Regions from separate parts of the Sporosarcina sp. G11-34 genome, predicted to be linked through region 2. Evidence: predicted binding sites of a transcription regulator. Region 2 holds the regulator's gene; the other holds the start of a gene.

Region 1 (4,211 bases), on a different contig from region 2:
AACATAAGGGTGGGTAAATCCATACTTTTTCGCTTTCTTGTACATAATTTTTTGATTGAATTTGATCCAGACGGACAATAATTTTTTATTCAACTCGTTTTTCACAAATCTTCCTCCAAATTAAAGTATTCGGCTTCGAATTGCGTTTAAGTAATCTTGGTGTTCTTGAAGCTGTCTGTCCATCATATACATATTAAATAGAAAATTTTGTCGATTAGCGGAAAAACTTTAACATGTCATAAATTAGTCATAATTCCATACTATGAATAGGTTATTAGTTGACATTTAGAATTGATTACCCAATTAGGAGTAAGAATTAGAAAAGTTGAATACTGTGGAAGTTGGATTGCTAAAAATATTGGCTTGAATTTCATGGACGGTTTGGAATGAGAAAATTTCGCAACTTAAATCCGTTATTGAAAGTGAAAAGAGTCCTAGTGATGAAATTATATTTCCCTTGAATAATGAAACTATCCTATATATCGTCCGGATTATGCGATATATAGAGTACTATGTTTCGATTTGTCTTTTTTAAAAAGGATTAACCTCATTATTTGTCGGTTTATGCGCTTCCCCGGGAAATATTTTGAAAATTCCCCACGGCTTATATGAGGCAAGAATGATATGATTATATATAGAAGAAAGGGGTGGCGTAGATGAGCGTTTGTAATATCGATCATTCAAGTAAAGATGTAGTCGGGAAGTTGAATAGTCAAGGGGCATTCTTGCCGAAAGCGCTATTTGAACAATCACAACAGTTTTTAAAAGAAGAGCACTCTCAGGAAGTGTTGAATGAATTGTTTCATTTGCTAAAGAAGTACGATTTAATATCGGAAACTGAACAAGAAGAAAGAAATACAAAAATATCAATGCTTTTGAAGTAAACAGGTGCATGGAATGGTTAAAATAAAAGTGTTGCTATGGAAGTGAGAGTTACTTCTATAGCAATCTTTTTATTGTTAATTAACAATGAATAAGGCTTTTTAACGAAATGTAGATTTATAGATGGCAATGTTGCTTCCGATGATGATAAAATGAATGTCGTTGTGACAAGGGGGATTTAAATGAAAAAGACTGTGTGGAATTTTATAAATTCCGGAAAATGTAGTCCGTCATTTAATATGGCGTTAGATGAGGCTTTACTTGAGTGGAATAGCAAGGGGGAAATCGGACCCGTACTGAGGTTTTATGAATGGGAACCGGCGACGCTGTCCATCGGGTATTTCCAAAGCGTTTCAAAAGAAATAGATATGGAACAAGTTGCGGCCTATGGGTTGGGGTTTGTTAGACGACCAACAGGTGGCAGAGGTGTCTTACATGAACATGAACTTACATATAGCGTCATTGTCAACGAGGATTATCCTGACATGCCTGAAACGGTTACAGAGGCCTACCGGGTCATATCTGGCGGTGTGCTTGAGGGATTTAAGAATCTTGGACTAGATGCATACTTTGCAATTCCGGATAGCGCAAACAAAGTTGAAGATTTGAAAAAACCAAAAAGTGCGGTTTGTTTTGATGCATCTAGTTGGTACGAGCTTGTCGTAGAAGGTAAGAAAGTTGCAGGAAGTGCACAAACAAGAAAAAAAGGTGTCATTTTGCAGCACGGCGCCATTCTGCTTAGCCTTGATGTTGAGAAACTGGTTTCTTTGTTTAAATTTTCATCTGAAGAACAACGAGAGCGAATGCGGGTCAGTTTACCAGAAAAAGCGGTAGCCATTGATCGACTTGCGAATCGAGCCATTTCAGTGAATGAATGTGTGGCTGCTTTTTCAAAAGGCTTTGAAAACTCGCTAAATATAGAACTTGAACCTTATGAATTATCCGAGGAACAACTTCGATATGTGAAAGAAATTGAGCAAGAAAAGTATGCGAATGACGCATGGACATTTAAGAAGTGATATGTAGAACTTTGGATGCATTTTCAGTTCGCCAAGTTTAGAAACGTTGTTATTTATGCGTTTGGATTTTTGTGTAAAAAACTAATAATTGCACTCAGTTTCAATATGTAGTACCATTATTTATATACCAAACACTATATATAGTGTTTATTGAAATATTAAAGAAGGAGGATGCGTACATGGTAATCGTTTCAAAAAACCAGGAACCTATCCTAGATAAAGTACAATTGAATGAAGATATTGCTAAATTTTCTCCAGTGCATCCAATTACAGAGGACATGCACATCGAACACCAAGGCGTATCAAGGCTCGTTATGATTGATAGGTATTCGTTTAAAGACACTGAAAAGAAAACCTTGAAAGTTGGCGATTTTGTCGTCCTCACAGTGAAAGAGGACCCGAAGTTTCCCGCACGTGGACTTGGATATATTACGGCACTTGATGCAAAGAATCGTCAAGCGAGCATTTGGATTGAAAAAGATTATCGATCTGCAATTGATAATCCGGAAGAACAAGAGGTTGGTATTATTACTAGGCCGATTGATGTAATTGAAAAGCCGCTAGAGGTTTTCTATGAACAAATTGCAAAACGCAATGCAACAGGGCTAGCTTCTGTCGAAACGACGGAGGAAAAAAGAAAAGAATCATACAATCGCTTTTATGACCACCTTTCGAACTTGAACTTTATCCCAGCAGGACGTGTCCTCTACGGAGCGGGTTCGAATACGGAAGTAACATTCTTCAACTGTTATGTAATGCCATTCGTGGCGGATTCGAGAGAAGGTATTTCGGATCATCGCAAACAAGTGATGGAGATTATGAGCCGAGGCGGCGGTGTTGGAACAAACGGTTCAACATTAAGACCGCGCAATACACTTGCAAGAGGCGTTAACGGCAAATCGTCCGGGTCTGTTTCATGGCTCGATGACATTGCAAAACTGACGCATCTTGTTGAACAAGGTGGAAGTCGGCGCGGAGCACAAATGATTATGTTGGCGGATTGGCATCCTGATATTTACGAGTTCATCATTTCAAAGATGCAAAATCCAAGGATTTTGCGTTACCTTCTAGAACATACAGAAGACGAATTGATAAAGAAACTCGCAAATGAAAAACTGAAATTTAAACCATTAACAACACAAGAAGAAGCGATGTATCAAGGCATTCTTAACTATCAGACAATCCCTGGTATGGGCGGCTTCAACGAAGCAATCCTTAAAGACGCTGAAACAAAATTGCGTGATGGCGGAACTTATTCCGTCCACAATCTAGAATTCCTAACAGGCGCAAATATTTCAGTTACGTTGACGGATGACTTCATGAAAGCTGTGGAAGAAGATGCAGAATTTGATCTTAGATTCCCGGCAGTTGAACAGTATTCTCCGGAAGAAATGGCTACTTATAATGAAAAGTGGCATGAAGTCGGAGACGTTCGTGAGTGGGAAAAACAAGGATTCGGTGTACGTGTTTACCGGACCATTAAAGCTCGCTCACTATGGGATCTGATTAATATTTGTGCAACTTATTCGGCAGAACCTGGTATTTTCTTCATTGACAATGCCAACAACGAAACAAATGCAAAAGCATACGGTCAGCAAGTCGTAGCTACAAACCCGTGTGGGGAACAACCTTTGGCTCCCTATAGTGTCTGTAATTTAGCTGCTGTAAACCTTGCTGAAGTAGCTGATAAAGAAACAAAAACAGTGAACTATGAAAAATTGAAAGAAATCGTACAAGTCGGTGTGCGTATGCAAGACAACGTCATCGATGCGACGCCATACTTCCTTGAAGACAATAAAGTACAAGCGCTTGGCGAACGCCGCGTAGGACTTGGTGTTATGGGTCTGGCGGATCTCCTTATTTATTGTGAGAATGAGTACGGTTCAGATGAAGGAAATAAGCTTGTCGACAAAGTATTTGAAACAATCGCGACGACGGCTTATCGCGAATCCATTGAACTGGCAAAAGAAAAAGGAAGCTTCCCATTCCTTATCGGTAAAATAGATGAAGAAACGAAAGCACTCCGCAACGCATTCATTAACACGGGTTTCATGAAAAAAATGCCAGAAGATATCCGTGAATCGATTCTTGAACACGGAATCAGAAACTCTCATCTACTAACTGTTGCTCCAACGGGATCCACTGGAACAATGGTTGGGGTCAGTACCGGATTAGAACCATACTTTTCCTTTTCGTATTACCGCAGTGGACGTCTTGGCAAGTTTATCGAAGTGAAGGCGAAAATTGTGGAGGAATATTTAACGCGCAATCCAGAAGCAGATCCTGAAAATTTACCGGAATGGTTTATTT
Region 2 (12,616 bases):
AAGGAAAGTTATTATTTTCACGATGATGTTAAAAACGTACGAAAAAATTTCTTTATTACGTATAAAGGTGCGATGTTTGAAGGCGAAAAGTATTTAGGCACAACAGAAAACTCGTTTGACATTGTAACTATTTTTGTTTGGGTAAAAAATGAAGCTAAATTACAAGGAATGACGAAAGACGATTTTCATTTTTTGAAATCCGAAATCCTATTAAATTATCCCATGGCTGAAATAAGCTGGAAAAATCCAATTGAGCAGCTAATGAGTAACTAACGGGGTCCATCGACAAAGCGATTAACATTAAATCGCTTTGCCGATGGACTTTTTTCTTAAACCTCTGAAATGCCGGGAACATTGACGCCAAATAAATAGAAAATAAGTACGCCATATGCAAGTGCTAAAATAAGAAATCCTATGCGAAAGGATGTATGTCTCGTTTTATGTCGAAACGTTTGCATCCCAAAATACGCTCCGATTCCTCCTCCTAGTATCGCAAGCGCCCACAAATTCTTTTCCGGTATACGTTGCCCTTTTTTCTTCGCTTGTCGCTTATCATACCCCATTGCAGAGAAGGCCCAAAGCGACATTATTCCGATCCATATTAGTATTACAAGTTGCATTGACAAGTCCCCTTTTCGTTACCTCTATTTTACACCTTCATCGAATAAATAAATAGAAAAAACCGCCAAGCGATTGGACAAATCCAATCAGTTGGCGGAAATCTCACGATTATTATTTTGCAATCGATTTTTTTGCTACGTCTGCAAGCTGTGTGAACGCTTGTGCGTCAGTAACAGCAAGATCTGCAAGCATTTTACGGTTTACATCAATGCCAGCTACTTTCAAGCCGTGCATTAGTGTGCTGTATGATACGCCATTCAGACGTGCTGCAGCATTAATACGTGTGATCCAAAGTTTACGGAATTCACGTTTACGTTGACGACGGTCACGGTATGCATAGTTATATGACTTCATGACCTGTTGGTTTGCTACTTTAAAAAGTTTATGTTTTGAACCGTAGTAACCTTTTGCTAATTTCAATACTCTATTACGACGCTTGCGCGTGACTGTTCCACCTTTTACGCGTGGCATAATGAATTACCTCCTGCTATTCTATCAAAGTTTAGTTTATTTCATATAAGTAAGCATAAAGCGAATGCGTTTGTAATCGCCTGAAGAAACAAGTGATGCTTTACGAAGATGACGTTTTGCTTTTGTTGTTTTATTCGCAAATAAGTGACTTGTGTACGCACGGCCACGTTTCAATTTACCTGAACCAGTTTTTTTGAAACGTTTCGCTGAACCGCGGTGTGTTTTCATTTTTGGCATATCGGGTTCCTCCTAAATCATTCATTGTTACGGTTTTTCAACAGTTGGTGCGAGTATGAGAAACATACTGCGACCTTCCATTTTTGGTCTTTGTTCAATTGTAGCTAGATCTTTACACGCTTCCGCGAAACGATCCAATACACGTTGTCCAATTTCTTTATGTGTAATGGCGCGTCCTCTAAAGCGAATTGATGCTTTTACTTTGTCGCCGTTTTCAAGGAACTTAATCGCATTTCGAAGTTTTGTTTGGAAATCATGTTCATCAATAGTAGGGCTTAGGCGCACTTCCTTGAGAAGAATGATTTTTTGGTTTCTTCTTAATTCGCGTTCCTTTTTCTGTTGCTCAAATTTGAATTTTCCGTGGTCCATAATTCGAGCAACTGGCGGCTTTGCTGTTGGAGCAACAAGGACAAGATCCAAGTTCGCAAGAGCAGCTATTTCTAGTGCTTCAGTACGTGTTTTGATTCCGAGCTGTTCGCCGTTATGATCGATAATACGAAGCTCGCGGGCACGTATACCCTCGTTCACATACATGTCTTTGCTAATAGTAATCCACCTCCGAATATTCTCGCACGAATACATGGTTTGGGTATATTGTCCGTTATAGACAATCCCACAGGTCCATTCAATAAAAAAGCGGGTAGACAAATTTACTTTGTCTACCCGCGTATCTGTACATGCATAAAAATGCATGGCACGATTCACTAATGTACTGACCCGTCAACAACGTCTAAGCGTCGATCAGGTGAGAAGCGGGTAGCCTCTACTTATACCTCAAACTGTATTCATTAACCTTATTAAATTTACCATAGTGGTATTGTATTGTCAACCTTTTTATTTCATTGTCACAACTTTTTCTTGTAATTTAGCAAGAAACTCTTCGAATGGCATACTTTCAGATTTCTGTTCGCCATATTTCCGAACGTTTACTTCGCCAGATTCAGTTTCTTTATCCCCAAGAACAAGCATGTACGGAACTTTTTGCATTTGTGCTTCACGGATTTTATAACCAATTTTTTCTTCACGTTGGTCCATGTCAACACGGAATCCAGCTGCAACAAGTTTTTCCTGTACATCTTTTGCATAGTCGAAGTGGACATTTGGAGAAACTGGAATGACTTGAACTTGAACAGGCGCAAGCCATGTCGGAAACGCTCCTTTGTATTCTTCGATAAGAAGTGCCACGAACCGCTCCATTGTCCCTACAACACCACGGTGGATAACGACTGGACGGTGTTGTTTCCCATCTTCGCCTACATATGTTAAATCGAAACGTTCTGGAAGCAAGAAATCGAGTTGGACTGTAGAAAGTGTTTCTTCCATCCCAATCGCCGTTTTCACTTGGACGTCAAGCTTCGGTCCGTAAAATGCCGCTTCGCCTTCCGCCTCAACATAATCGACACCAAGTTCATCCATTACTTCCTTCAGCATGCTTTGTGCGCGTTCCCACATTGCATCGTCATCAAAGTATTTCTCTTTGTCTTCCGGATCACGATACGAGACGCGGAACGAATAATCTCCAATATTGAAATCTTTATACACATCAATAATGAGCTGCACAACTTTCTTAAACTCATCTTTGATTTGATCTGGGCGAACGAAAAGATGCGCATCATTCAATGTCATTCCACGTACCCGTTGCAATCCCGAAAGTGCTCCTGACATTTCATATCGGTGCATCATTCCAAGCTCTGCGATTCGAAGTGGTAAGTTCCGGTACGAGTGAATGTCATTTTTGTAAATCATCATATGATGCGGGCAGTTCATCGGGCGAAGGACAAGGTCTTCGTTGTCCATATTCATTACAGGGAACATGCCGTCTTCATAGTGTCCCCAGTGACCGCTTGTTTTATATAGTTCCGAACTTCCAAGCACTGGTGTATACACATGATGGTAGCCAAGCTTTTCCTCTTTATCGACGATATAACGTTCAATAATTCGGCGGATTGTTGCGCCTTTTGGAAGCCACATCGGAAGACCTTGTCCTACCTTTTGAGAATTCATAAATAGATTCAATTCTCTTCCGATTTTTCTATGATCACGCTCTTTGGCCTCTTCAAGCATTTTTAAATGGGCAGCTAATTCGTCTTTCTTGAAAAATGCTGTTCCGTAAATCCGTTGAAGCATTTTATTATCTGAATTTCCGCGCCAGTACGCTCCCGCGATACTAAGCAGTTTGAATTCTTTAAGTTTTGCTGTTGATGGTACGTGAACCCCACGACATAAATCGACAAATTCACCTTGTTCATAAAGGGATACTTGCTCGTCTTCAGGAATCGCTTCGAGAAGTTCAAGTTTATATTCGTCACCGATTTCTTTGAAACGTCTTTCGGCTTCAGCGCGTGATACATCATGTCTTATAAATTCAATATTTTCATTTACAATTTTCTTCATTTCTTTTTCAATCGCAACTAAATCTTCGGAAGTAATTGGCTCTGGTGAATCGATATCATAATAAAATCCATTTTCAATTGCAGGGCCTACTCCAAACTTTGAACCTTTGAAAAGGCGTTTAACCGCTTGTGCCAGAACATGTGCAGTACTATGGCGCAGTATTTCAAGCGCTTCCGGTGAATCTGGCGTAACAATTGCGATTGCTCCATCTTTTTCAATAGGTGTTTTAAAGTCAATTAGTTGGTCATCCAGTTTTCCCGCTAGTGCATTTCTTCGAAGTCCCGGGCTAATCGATGCAGCTACCTCTTCTGTTGTCGTACCATGTGGGAATTCCTTTACCGATCCATCTGGAAATTTCAATTGAATTATTTCTGACATTTGAATACACTTCCTTTTCATTTATCAATCACGCCTTGGCGTGATTACGTTCAGATTTTGAATTAGGCTTTCGCATTCATCCCGCCACTTATAAAAGTGGTAGACTTCTGCTGTATAAAATTAACCAACAAAAAAAGCCCCATCCCTGGAAAGGGACGAAGCTTTAGCTCGCGGTTCCACCCTTGTTTCTTCAATGCGGCTAAATTAAGCCAAATCAATGAAGCTTTACAATCGGCTAACGGGCCGGTACCGTCATCGGATACTAAAAAAGTTCACCGATGCTGCTCCGAGGTGGTAAATCAATTCATCCGTCCTTAGGGGTTTCCAGCCAATGACCCCGTTCTCTGTAGGTGACAAATTCGATTGTTGTTCTCATCTGCGCATTTCAAATCCTTATTAAAAATAATTATACGGTGATTATTTAAAAATTGCAAGCGCTGTATGGATTGAAACAAAGAATCGCTTCGGCACTTTGCACACGTATGCATTTATTCAACCTATACATTTTACTTATCGCGCCTGTTGTCGCCTTCGAGTTTTATCGGTGTTGATATTGTACTAATTCTTTCCATAATACGGCTTGCCTTCATTACTTCCTTATCCCCACGCTGCGAATACGTCAAGTGATGCTCAAGTTCGCTAAAACTGAAATTCGACGTGAAAAATGTCGGTAATTTTTCTGCCATACGATATTGTAAAACCGTACCAAGTACTTCATCACGCGTCCAAGCCGACATTGTTTCCGCACCAAAATCATCAAGCATTAGTACTTGTGCTTTTTTCACAAACTCAATCTTTTCATTGAGGGTTTGGTCTTGAATCGACTGCTTCATTTCTCTTAAAAATTCCGGTACATAGACAGCTACTGTACGAACTCGACGCTTAGCAAGCTCATTTGCAAGCGCACCAAGAATATAGGATTTACCCGTACCGAATGGGCCGTGAATATATATGCCACGTTCTGGTAACTTTCCTGTTTCATCAAAGACTTTCAGGAAGTTTTTCGCCTCAATAACTACATCAAGTCGACTGTCGTCATAATCGATATCAATATCAGGGAGACGGGCCTGCATAACATCCTTTTGCATATGCAGACTTTCAATCATTCTAGAAATATTACGCTCGTCTTCGTCAATCAATTTATTCGGACATTTTGTATATGCGACATCGATAAGCCCCTGAGTTAGAACTAATTCGGGTTCAAAACCTTTCATTATATTTACACAGTTAGTTAAATCCGTACACTTTTCACATCGATGAGATGCAGTTGAGTATTCGTATAATTTACCTAAACTACGCTCTATAACTTCACTAGTAATTTCACTCGAATGGGCCGTTAGAAATTTCTGTACTCCAGGATTGCCCATTATTTCTTTTCGCATTTCTTCATATCGCGCAGCAAAATTGGGAGCTTTTACGACGCGATTCAATGTATCCCCTATTCGTTCCATCTCATTTCACCTCATTTCTCATTGCATTCAACTCTTCTTGCAGTTTACGACGCCTTTCAGCAATTTCTGCATTAGGCTTCTTTGTTTTTTCCGGTTTTTCTTCGTCTTTCTTATAAAACCAATCCGGAACTTTTTCTTCACGTGTATTATTATATCGCCTTGGGCTTGGAGTAGGTTTTTGTCCTTCATTTTTCCACTGCATGTACTTGTCATGCTCTTTTCGTGAAAATTCCATAGCCTCTTTTGCCGTTTCTACTTTTTTATTCATCCAATGAGAAGCAATTCGTTCCACGTAATTATTCGTTATTTTTCCATCGTTACGAATATGAACATATTGCATAAGAACGTTGACTACCCCCACTGGTAATCCATGGGTATTCACAAGTTTTTCAACGAGCTGAACGTCAACCGAAAGCGGCTCTTTCCCGTTGACATCTCGAAGCATTTCAACCGGTGGCGTATGCTCCAGATAGTGTATAAGTTCATCATCACGCGATAGCGGACCAGTTGACTCACTTGGCTGAACTGGTTGCGCAAATACTTTTTCAAGCACCGGCGCCTCTTTAGATACGCTCATTTTATAAAAATCGACAGCGGCCTTCCGAAGCCTAGCCTCAGGTAACTGCATGTCATCATCGAGTGCCATCATTACTACTTTTTGCATATCGAGCGGTGTTAAGGAATAAAGGAATGCAAGCTTCGCGATAATTTCCCTTGAAACAGATGAAAGCGCCGATTGTGGCACCATCTGTTCTGACAATCCCAATTGAAGAAGATCAAAATCAAATCCGCGCGTATTAAAAGGAATACCCGCAGGCTCGTTACGGCCAACAAATTCGCTCTCATTACCTATCCCGCCGTTATATCCATTCGTCATTGGTTTATATACATCAAGAAATGTCCTCGATACTTCTTCAAAACCTTCGTCACTCTCGACATCATTTGCAAATCGCGCCCTCAACCCACGATATGCTTGTTCACCAATTTTACTAAAAAGGAACGTTGATAATAAAGGATCGGTAAAAAATGCTTTTGCATCAAGGGGCGGAAGTAATTCATACAGAAACGACCTCATATCGCCGTCTTTTTTCCGCAATGTCCTTAGCAATCCAATTGCTTCAAGAGATATACGTGCCTCAAATACCGGACCAAGAGGAAGCGTTAATATATTCATTAAATGGTAATGTGTATATTCATGTTCTTCCCCGCGTTCTGCATCGGCCCAAAGCGTCATAAATAAGCTCATTGCGCTTGATCCAATAAGAGGTTGATAAAACAATGTCAGTAATTGTCGATCATAATCCGAAAACGGATGTGGCAACCTAATTTTGTATGAGTCTACTGGCTGTAATTCCTTATAAAGGGTTACCACTTCAACCTCTCCTTTTCAAATTATTTTCCTAAACGGCTTTGTAGATTTTTCAACTCTTCAATGAATACCGTTACGTCTTGGTATTCACGATAAACGGAGGCAAACCGTACGTAAGCAACTTCGTCAACATCTGCCAGGCGCTCCATAACTATCTCTCCCACTTTGTCAGAATTTATTTCCGCGATTCCCGAACTTCGAAGTTCTTTTTCAATTGAATAAACAAGTTCCTTAAGTTCTTCTAATGATACGGGACGTTTCTCACATGCCCGAATAAGACCTCTAAGCACTTTTTCTCCACTAAATTCTTCACGTGAACCATCTTTCTTCACGACAATTAAAGGAGTTCCTTCTACTTTTTCAAATGTCGTGAATCGGAAGGCACAAGACTCGCATTCCCTTCGGCGACGTATTGATTTACTTTCATCCGCAGGTCTCGAGTCGACAACCCGGGAGCCATTGTACTGACAGGCTGGACATTTCATTTGGCATCTCCCACTTTTACATTATATTAATTTAATTATAACAGAACAATACCAAAAACATCGAAAAAGCAGAGGAGTAATTCCTCTGCCTGATTTTTTCTATTTATTTCACTTATGCTTTTGCAAGTGTTTTTAGGTCTTTTCCGACTTTTTTCGACAAATCGACAACACGGGCTGAATAACCCCATTCATTGTCATACCATGCAAGTACTTTAATTTTACGGTCGCCCATAACTATTGTTGACAGTCCGTCAATAGTAGCTGACTCTTTTGTCGTATTGAAATCAACAGATACAAGTGGCTCTTCCGTGAAACGAATAATACCTGCCATATTTTCTTTAGCAGCATCTTTAAATGCATCATTTACCATTTCGACTGTTACGTCTTGTTCAACGTCAACAACAAGGTCCACGAGTGAGACATTTGGTGTCGGAACACGAAGTGCCATTCCATGGATTTTCCCTTCCAATTCAGGAAGTACAAGCGATAAAGCTTTTGCAGCTCCGGTTGAAGTCGGAATAATTGACTGACCGCATGCTCGTGCTCTGCGTGGGTCTTTATGTGGATTATCTAGATTGTTTTGGTCTGTTGTGTACGCATGAATCGTTGTCATTAAACCATTCACAATACCGAACTTATCATTCAAAACTTTTGCAACTGGTGCTAGACAGTTTGTTGTACAGCTAGCATTGGAAATTACGTCATGTTTTTCAACGTCGAGTTTGTCATCATTGACACCAAGAACGACAGTAATGTCTTCATTTTTACCCGGTGCAGATATGATTACTTTCTTTGCACCCGCTTCAAGATGAAGTGCCGCCTTATCCCGTGAATTAAATGCGCCTGTTGCTTCAATAACGATATCGATACCAAGGTCTTTCCACGGTAGTTTCAAAGGGTCGCGCTCCGCAACAAGTTGGACACGTTTTCCGTTAACTACAAGTGCATTTTCTTCTGCAATTATTTCGCCTTCGAATGTTCCATGATTCGTATCGTACTTAATAAGATGCGCAAGTGTTTCAGATGGATATGATGCATTTACAGCAACAATTGTTACATCTTCCTCCATAATCATTTGGCGGAAAACCATCCGTCCAATACGTCCAAACCCATTAATCGCTATAGAAGTTGTCATGTGTTAATCCTCCAGTAAGTATGTTATACTTTATATCTTTTATCTGCTGATTAGTATAACACATTAAACGATAATAAATCACCCTAATTAACAAGATTCAATAGTTCATATTTTCCGAATCAATTTACGGTTTCACATTCCATTTTGCAAGTATCTCCAGTAATTGTTTTTCCGACTCTTCTACAGTTCCATTATTATAAATAATTTCGTCTGCGCCCTCTTCTTTTTGTTCCATAGGTAGTTGGGATCCAATGCGCGCCAATGCTTCTTCTTTCGTTAATTCATTTCTCGACATGAGCCGCTGTTTTTGAATTTCGGGCGTTACCGAAACAACAAGAATCTTTTCAACAAAATGTTGCAGCTTGCTTTCAAAAAGCAATGGGATATCCATAATGATTGTCTTAAATCCGTCAAAAACAAATTTTTCTTTTTGCCTAATCATTTCAGCTCGGATAGCTGGATGAATAATCGAATTTAACTTTTCACGTTCAACTACATTTCCAAATATACACTCCCCAAGTTTTTCCCTGTTTAGCGTATTATCAGCGTGTAACACTTCTTCTCCAAAAACACGACGAATTTCTTCTATTACTTCTGTTCCAGGTTCAACAACAAGACGCGCAATTTCATCTGCATCAACGATTGGAAATCCTTTTTTTGCCAACATCTTAGAAATGGTACTTTTACCGCTAGCAATACTTCCGGTTAAACCGATAATCATCTGCACTCTTCCTTTCATCATCTTTGGCAACTAGGACAATAGACTGAAGTCCTTGCGGCAATTTTCATGCTTTTTGTCACTGCATTACAACTAGGACAAATTTTTCTGCCGTACATCTTCAACCGATGTTGCATCGTGCCCGACTCCCCATCGATCTTTCGATAATCAGAAATGGTACTGCCGCCTGCGTCGATACTTTCTTGCAAAATATCAACAATTACATGGAACAGCTCCGTTTTCCGTTTCAAACTTATACGTTCTGCCGTCCTACCCGGATGGATTTTCATTTTGAAAAGGGCTTCCGTTGCGTAAATATTGCCGCAGCCGGATATAACTTGCCCATCCATAATTACTTCTTTAATTGCCTTTTTTGCATATTTGGGTGTAGCCGAGTACTCAAGATAATGCGCGCAGGCTTCCTGATCAAATGGTTCTGGAGCCATTCTCAATAAGGGCGGGTAATCCGCTTCTTTATCCAATAGTCGTAGTTCTCCAAAACGACGAATATCCGAATAGACAAGCAATCCCCCGTCTTCCATTTCTAAAATGACGTGGATGTGCTTGCGAAATTTCAATTCGGTTACTTCGTCGATGGACCCAACCGCAAACCAAGCCCCCGACATACCAAGATGACTGACAAGAAGATAAGCACTATCCTCTTTAACGACATCAAAATAAATATACTTACTGCGACGAGTTACATCCGTTATCGTCATCCCGACCATTTCTTTTACAAATCTCTCGGTCGACATTCCTTTTAAAATAGCTTCCTTACCTTGTGCTTTCGATTCGATTACGATGTCCGACACCGTAACCGCGCGAATCGTTCTGCCGATTGCCGCGGGTGCCAGCTCACGGACAAGTCCTTCAACTTCAGGCAACTCTGGCATTTATTTCCCTCACTTTGTGTCGTACCAAGACGTTCCGAATTCCCAATCAACTTTTAGTGGCACGTCTAGTGCTATTGCGGATTCCATTACTTCTGGCACGATTAATTTTAATCGTTCTATTTCGTCTTCCGGTGCTTCAAAAATAAGTTCATCATGAACCTGTAGTAGCATACGTGTTTTCAATCCTTCAGTTTCAAGTCTTGCAGCCATGTCAATCATTGCCTTTTTAATGATATCCGCCGCACTACCTTGGATTGGTGTATTCATCGCGGTACGTTCTGCAAAACCTCTTATATTAAAGTTGGAGCTCGTTATTTCTGGTAAATACCTTCTGCGATTCATAAGTGTTGTTACGAAGCCTTTAAGCTTCGCTTCCGATACGATGTCATCCATATATTGCTTTACACCTGGGAAACTCTCCAGATACGCTGAAATGAACGCAGCGGCTTCTTTACGGGTAATATTCAAGCTTTGTGACAGACCATAATCACTAATACCATAAATAATTCCAAAGTTTACTGCTTTCGAAGATTGTCTCATCTCCGAAGTAACTTCATCAATTTCCACACCAAACACATCCGCAGCTGTTCTCGTATGAATATCGGCACCTTCACGGAACGCTTCGATTAATTTCTCATCTTGAGAAATATGAGCAAGGACACGCAACTCGATTTGAGAATAATCCGCCGTGAACAACAACCAGCCCGGTTCGGATGGTACGAATGCCGCACGAATCTTTCTCCCTTCTTCAAGACGTACGGGTATGTTTTGCAAGTTAGGATTAATCGAACTTAGGCGACCTGTTTGGGTCAATGCTTGCTGAAAGCGTGTATGAATTTTTCCGTCGTCATGAATTTCTTTTGACAGTCCAACAATATACGTTGAATTTAGCTTAGCGAGTTGGCGATAATTCAAAATATGGCTAATAATCTCATGTTCACTTTCAAGTTTCTCCAACACATCCGCAGCAGTTGAATAGCCTGTTTTCGTTTTTTTAATTGGTGTTAAACCCATTTTTTCAAACAGTATCACTCCGAGTTGTTTTGGAGAATTGACGTTAAACTTTTCTCCCGCAATTTCATAAATAATCGATTCTAGATCGATTATTTTTGCTGAAAGTTCTTTACCGATTTCAAGTAACGTTTCCTTATTTGTTTTCACTCCTGTCGATTCCATTTTTCCAAGAATCGAAGCAAGTGGTAATTCCAAATCGTGATATAAATCAAACTGTCCGTAATCTTTTAATTTCTCTTTGACAATTGGTCGTAACTTCCAAATGGCTTGTGCTTTACGACTTGCGTGTTCGGCAACAACTTCTTCAGTCGGTTCTGCTTTCTTAGCACCTTTTCCATAGATCGCTTCATCATGTTGCACTTCCATATTTCCAAATTCCCTAGCGATTGAAGCAACATCCGTATACGTTGTCGCGGGATTTACAATATAAGATGCAAGGAGCAAGTCAAACTCGATACCTTGAATTGCAAAATCGAAGCGTGACATGGATGCAAGTGCCGCCTTCGAATCAGAAGAGTATTTCTTTTTATCATCGGCTTGAAGCCATTTTTTAAGTACGTCCGATTCCTTCGCAACAGCAAAAGGGATATATAGTGTTTTTTCTTCCGTCGCAAGACTGATGCCCAATATGTCGGCTCTCAAATAATTCTCATCCATCATTTCTATATGAAGCGCCATTTCATCGGCTAATAGTTCCTCAGTTATTTCAGTCACAATTGTAACTTCTATAATTTCTTGCGGCTCATTGGCCTCTGCTGGTGCGATTTTCTCGAGAAGTGTTTTAAAACTCAGTTCCTTATAAATACTCGTCAGTTTTTCCATATCGGGTCCGTCATAATTCAATTCATCGATTTCAATCGTAATAGGTGCATTCAATTCGACTGTTGCAAGCTCTTTACTCATAAATGCTTGCTCTTCGTTGTTTGTTAAATTCTCATTCAATTTTTTTGCAGTAATTTGATCCAGTGATTTGTATACATTTTCAATAGACCCATATTCCTTCAAAAGTTTGAGCGCAGTTTTCTCTCCAACTCCGGGAACTCCCGGAATATTATCGGATGGATCTCCCATAAGTCCCATCATATCGATAATTTGAAGTGGTTCTATACCGTATTTTTCTAAAATGTGAGCAGGCGTATACTCTTCAGTATCTGTAATGCCTTTTCGAGTGATACGTACGGTTGTATGGTCCGTTACGAGTTGCGTTAAATCCTTATCACCTGATATAACAACAACTTCAAAGTTTTCTTCGTTCCCTGTTTTGCTTAACGTTCCAATAATATCATCCGCTTCATACGCATCTAATTCGTATTGAGCAATATTATAGGCAGTCAATAATTTCCGGATATATGGGAACTGTTCCGATAGTTCGGATGGCGTCTTTTGACGACCACCTTTATATTCAGTAAATGTTTTATGTCTAAATGTCGTTTTACCTGCATCCCAAGCA

The links. The regulator NrdR, encoded in region 2, represses ribonucleotide reductase genes. The targets are predictions, from matches to a motif close to AACACNATATATNGTGTT.
Region 1: KSU66_RS16650 (vitamin B12-dependent ribonucleotide reductase) is a predicted target of NrdR. The motif match lies at 2,032-2,049, and genes of this name have one in related genera.

The regions. Positions count from the first base shown of each region.
Region 1 is NZ_JAHNZW010000013.1:25,738-29,948, forward strand. It holds gene KSU66_RS16635 (aspartyl-phosphate phosphatase Spo0E family protein) at 1-105, opposite strand, end outside; gene KSU66_RS16640 (hypothetical protein) at 657-884, shown strand; gene KSU66_RS16645 (lipoate--protein ligase family protein) at 1,065-1,901, shown strand; gene KSU66_RS16650 (vitamin B12-dependent ribonucleotide reductase) at 2,081-4,211, shown strand, end outside.
Region 2 is NZ_JAHNZW010000003.1:331,870-344,485, reverse strand. It holds gene KSU66_RS05880 (sigma-w pathway protein ysdB) at 1-273, shown strand, start outside; gene KSU66_RS05875 (DUF1294 domain-containing protein) at 330-620, opposite strand; gene rplT (50S ribosomal protein L20) at 733-1,092, opposite strand; gene rpmI (50S ribosomal protein L35) at 1,129-1,329, opposite strand; gene infC (translation initiation factor IF-3) at 1,357-1,863, opposite strand; gene thrS (threonine--tRNA ligase) at 2,164-4,101, opposite strand; gene dnaI (primosomal protein DnaI) at 4,608-5,552, opposite strand; gene KSU66_RS05845 (replication initiation and membrane attachment family protein) at 5,554-6,924, opposite strand; gene nrdR (transcriptional regulator NrdR) at 6,945-7,406, opposite strand; gene KSU66_RS05835 (glyceraldehyde-3-phosphate dehydrogenase) at 7,519-8,541, opposite strand; gene coaE (dephospho-CoA kinase) at 8,666-9,262, opposite strand; gene mutM (bifunctional DNA-formamidopyrimidine glycosylase/DNA-(apurinic or apyrimidinic site) lyase) at 9,280-10,152, opposite strand; gene polA (DNA polymerase I) at 10,162-12,616, opposite strand, start outside.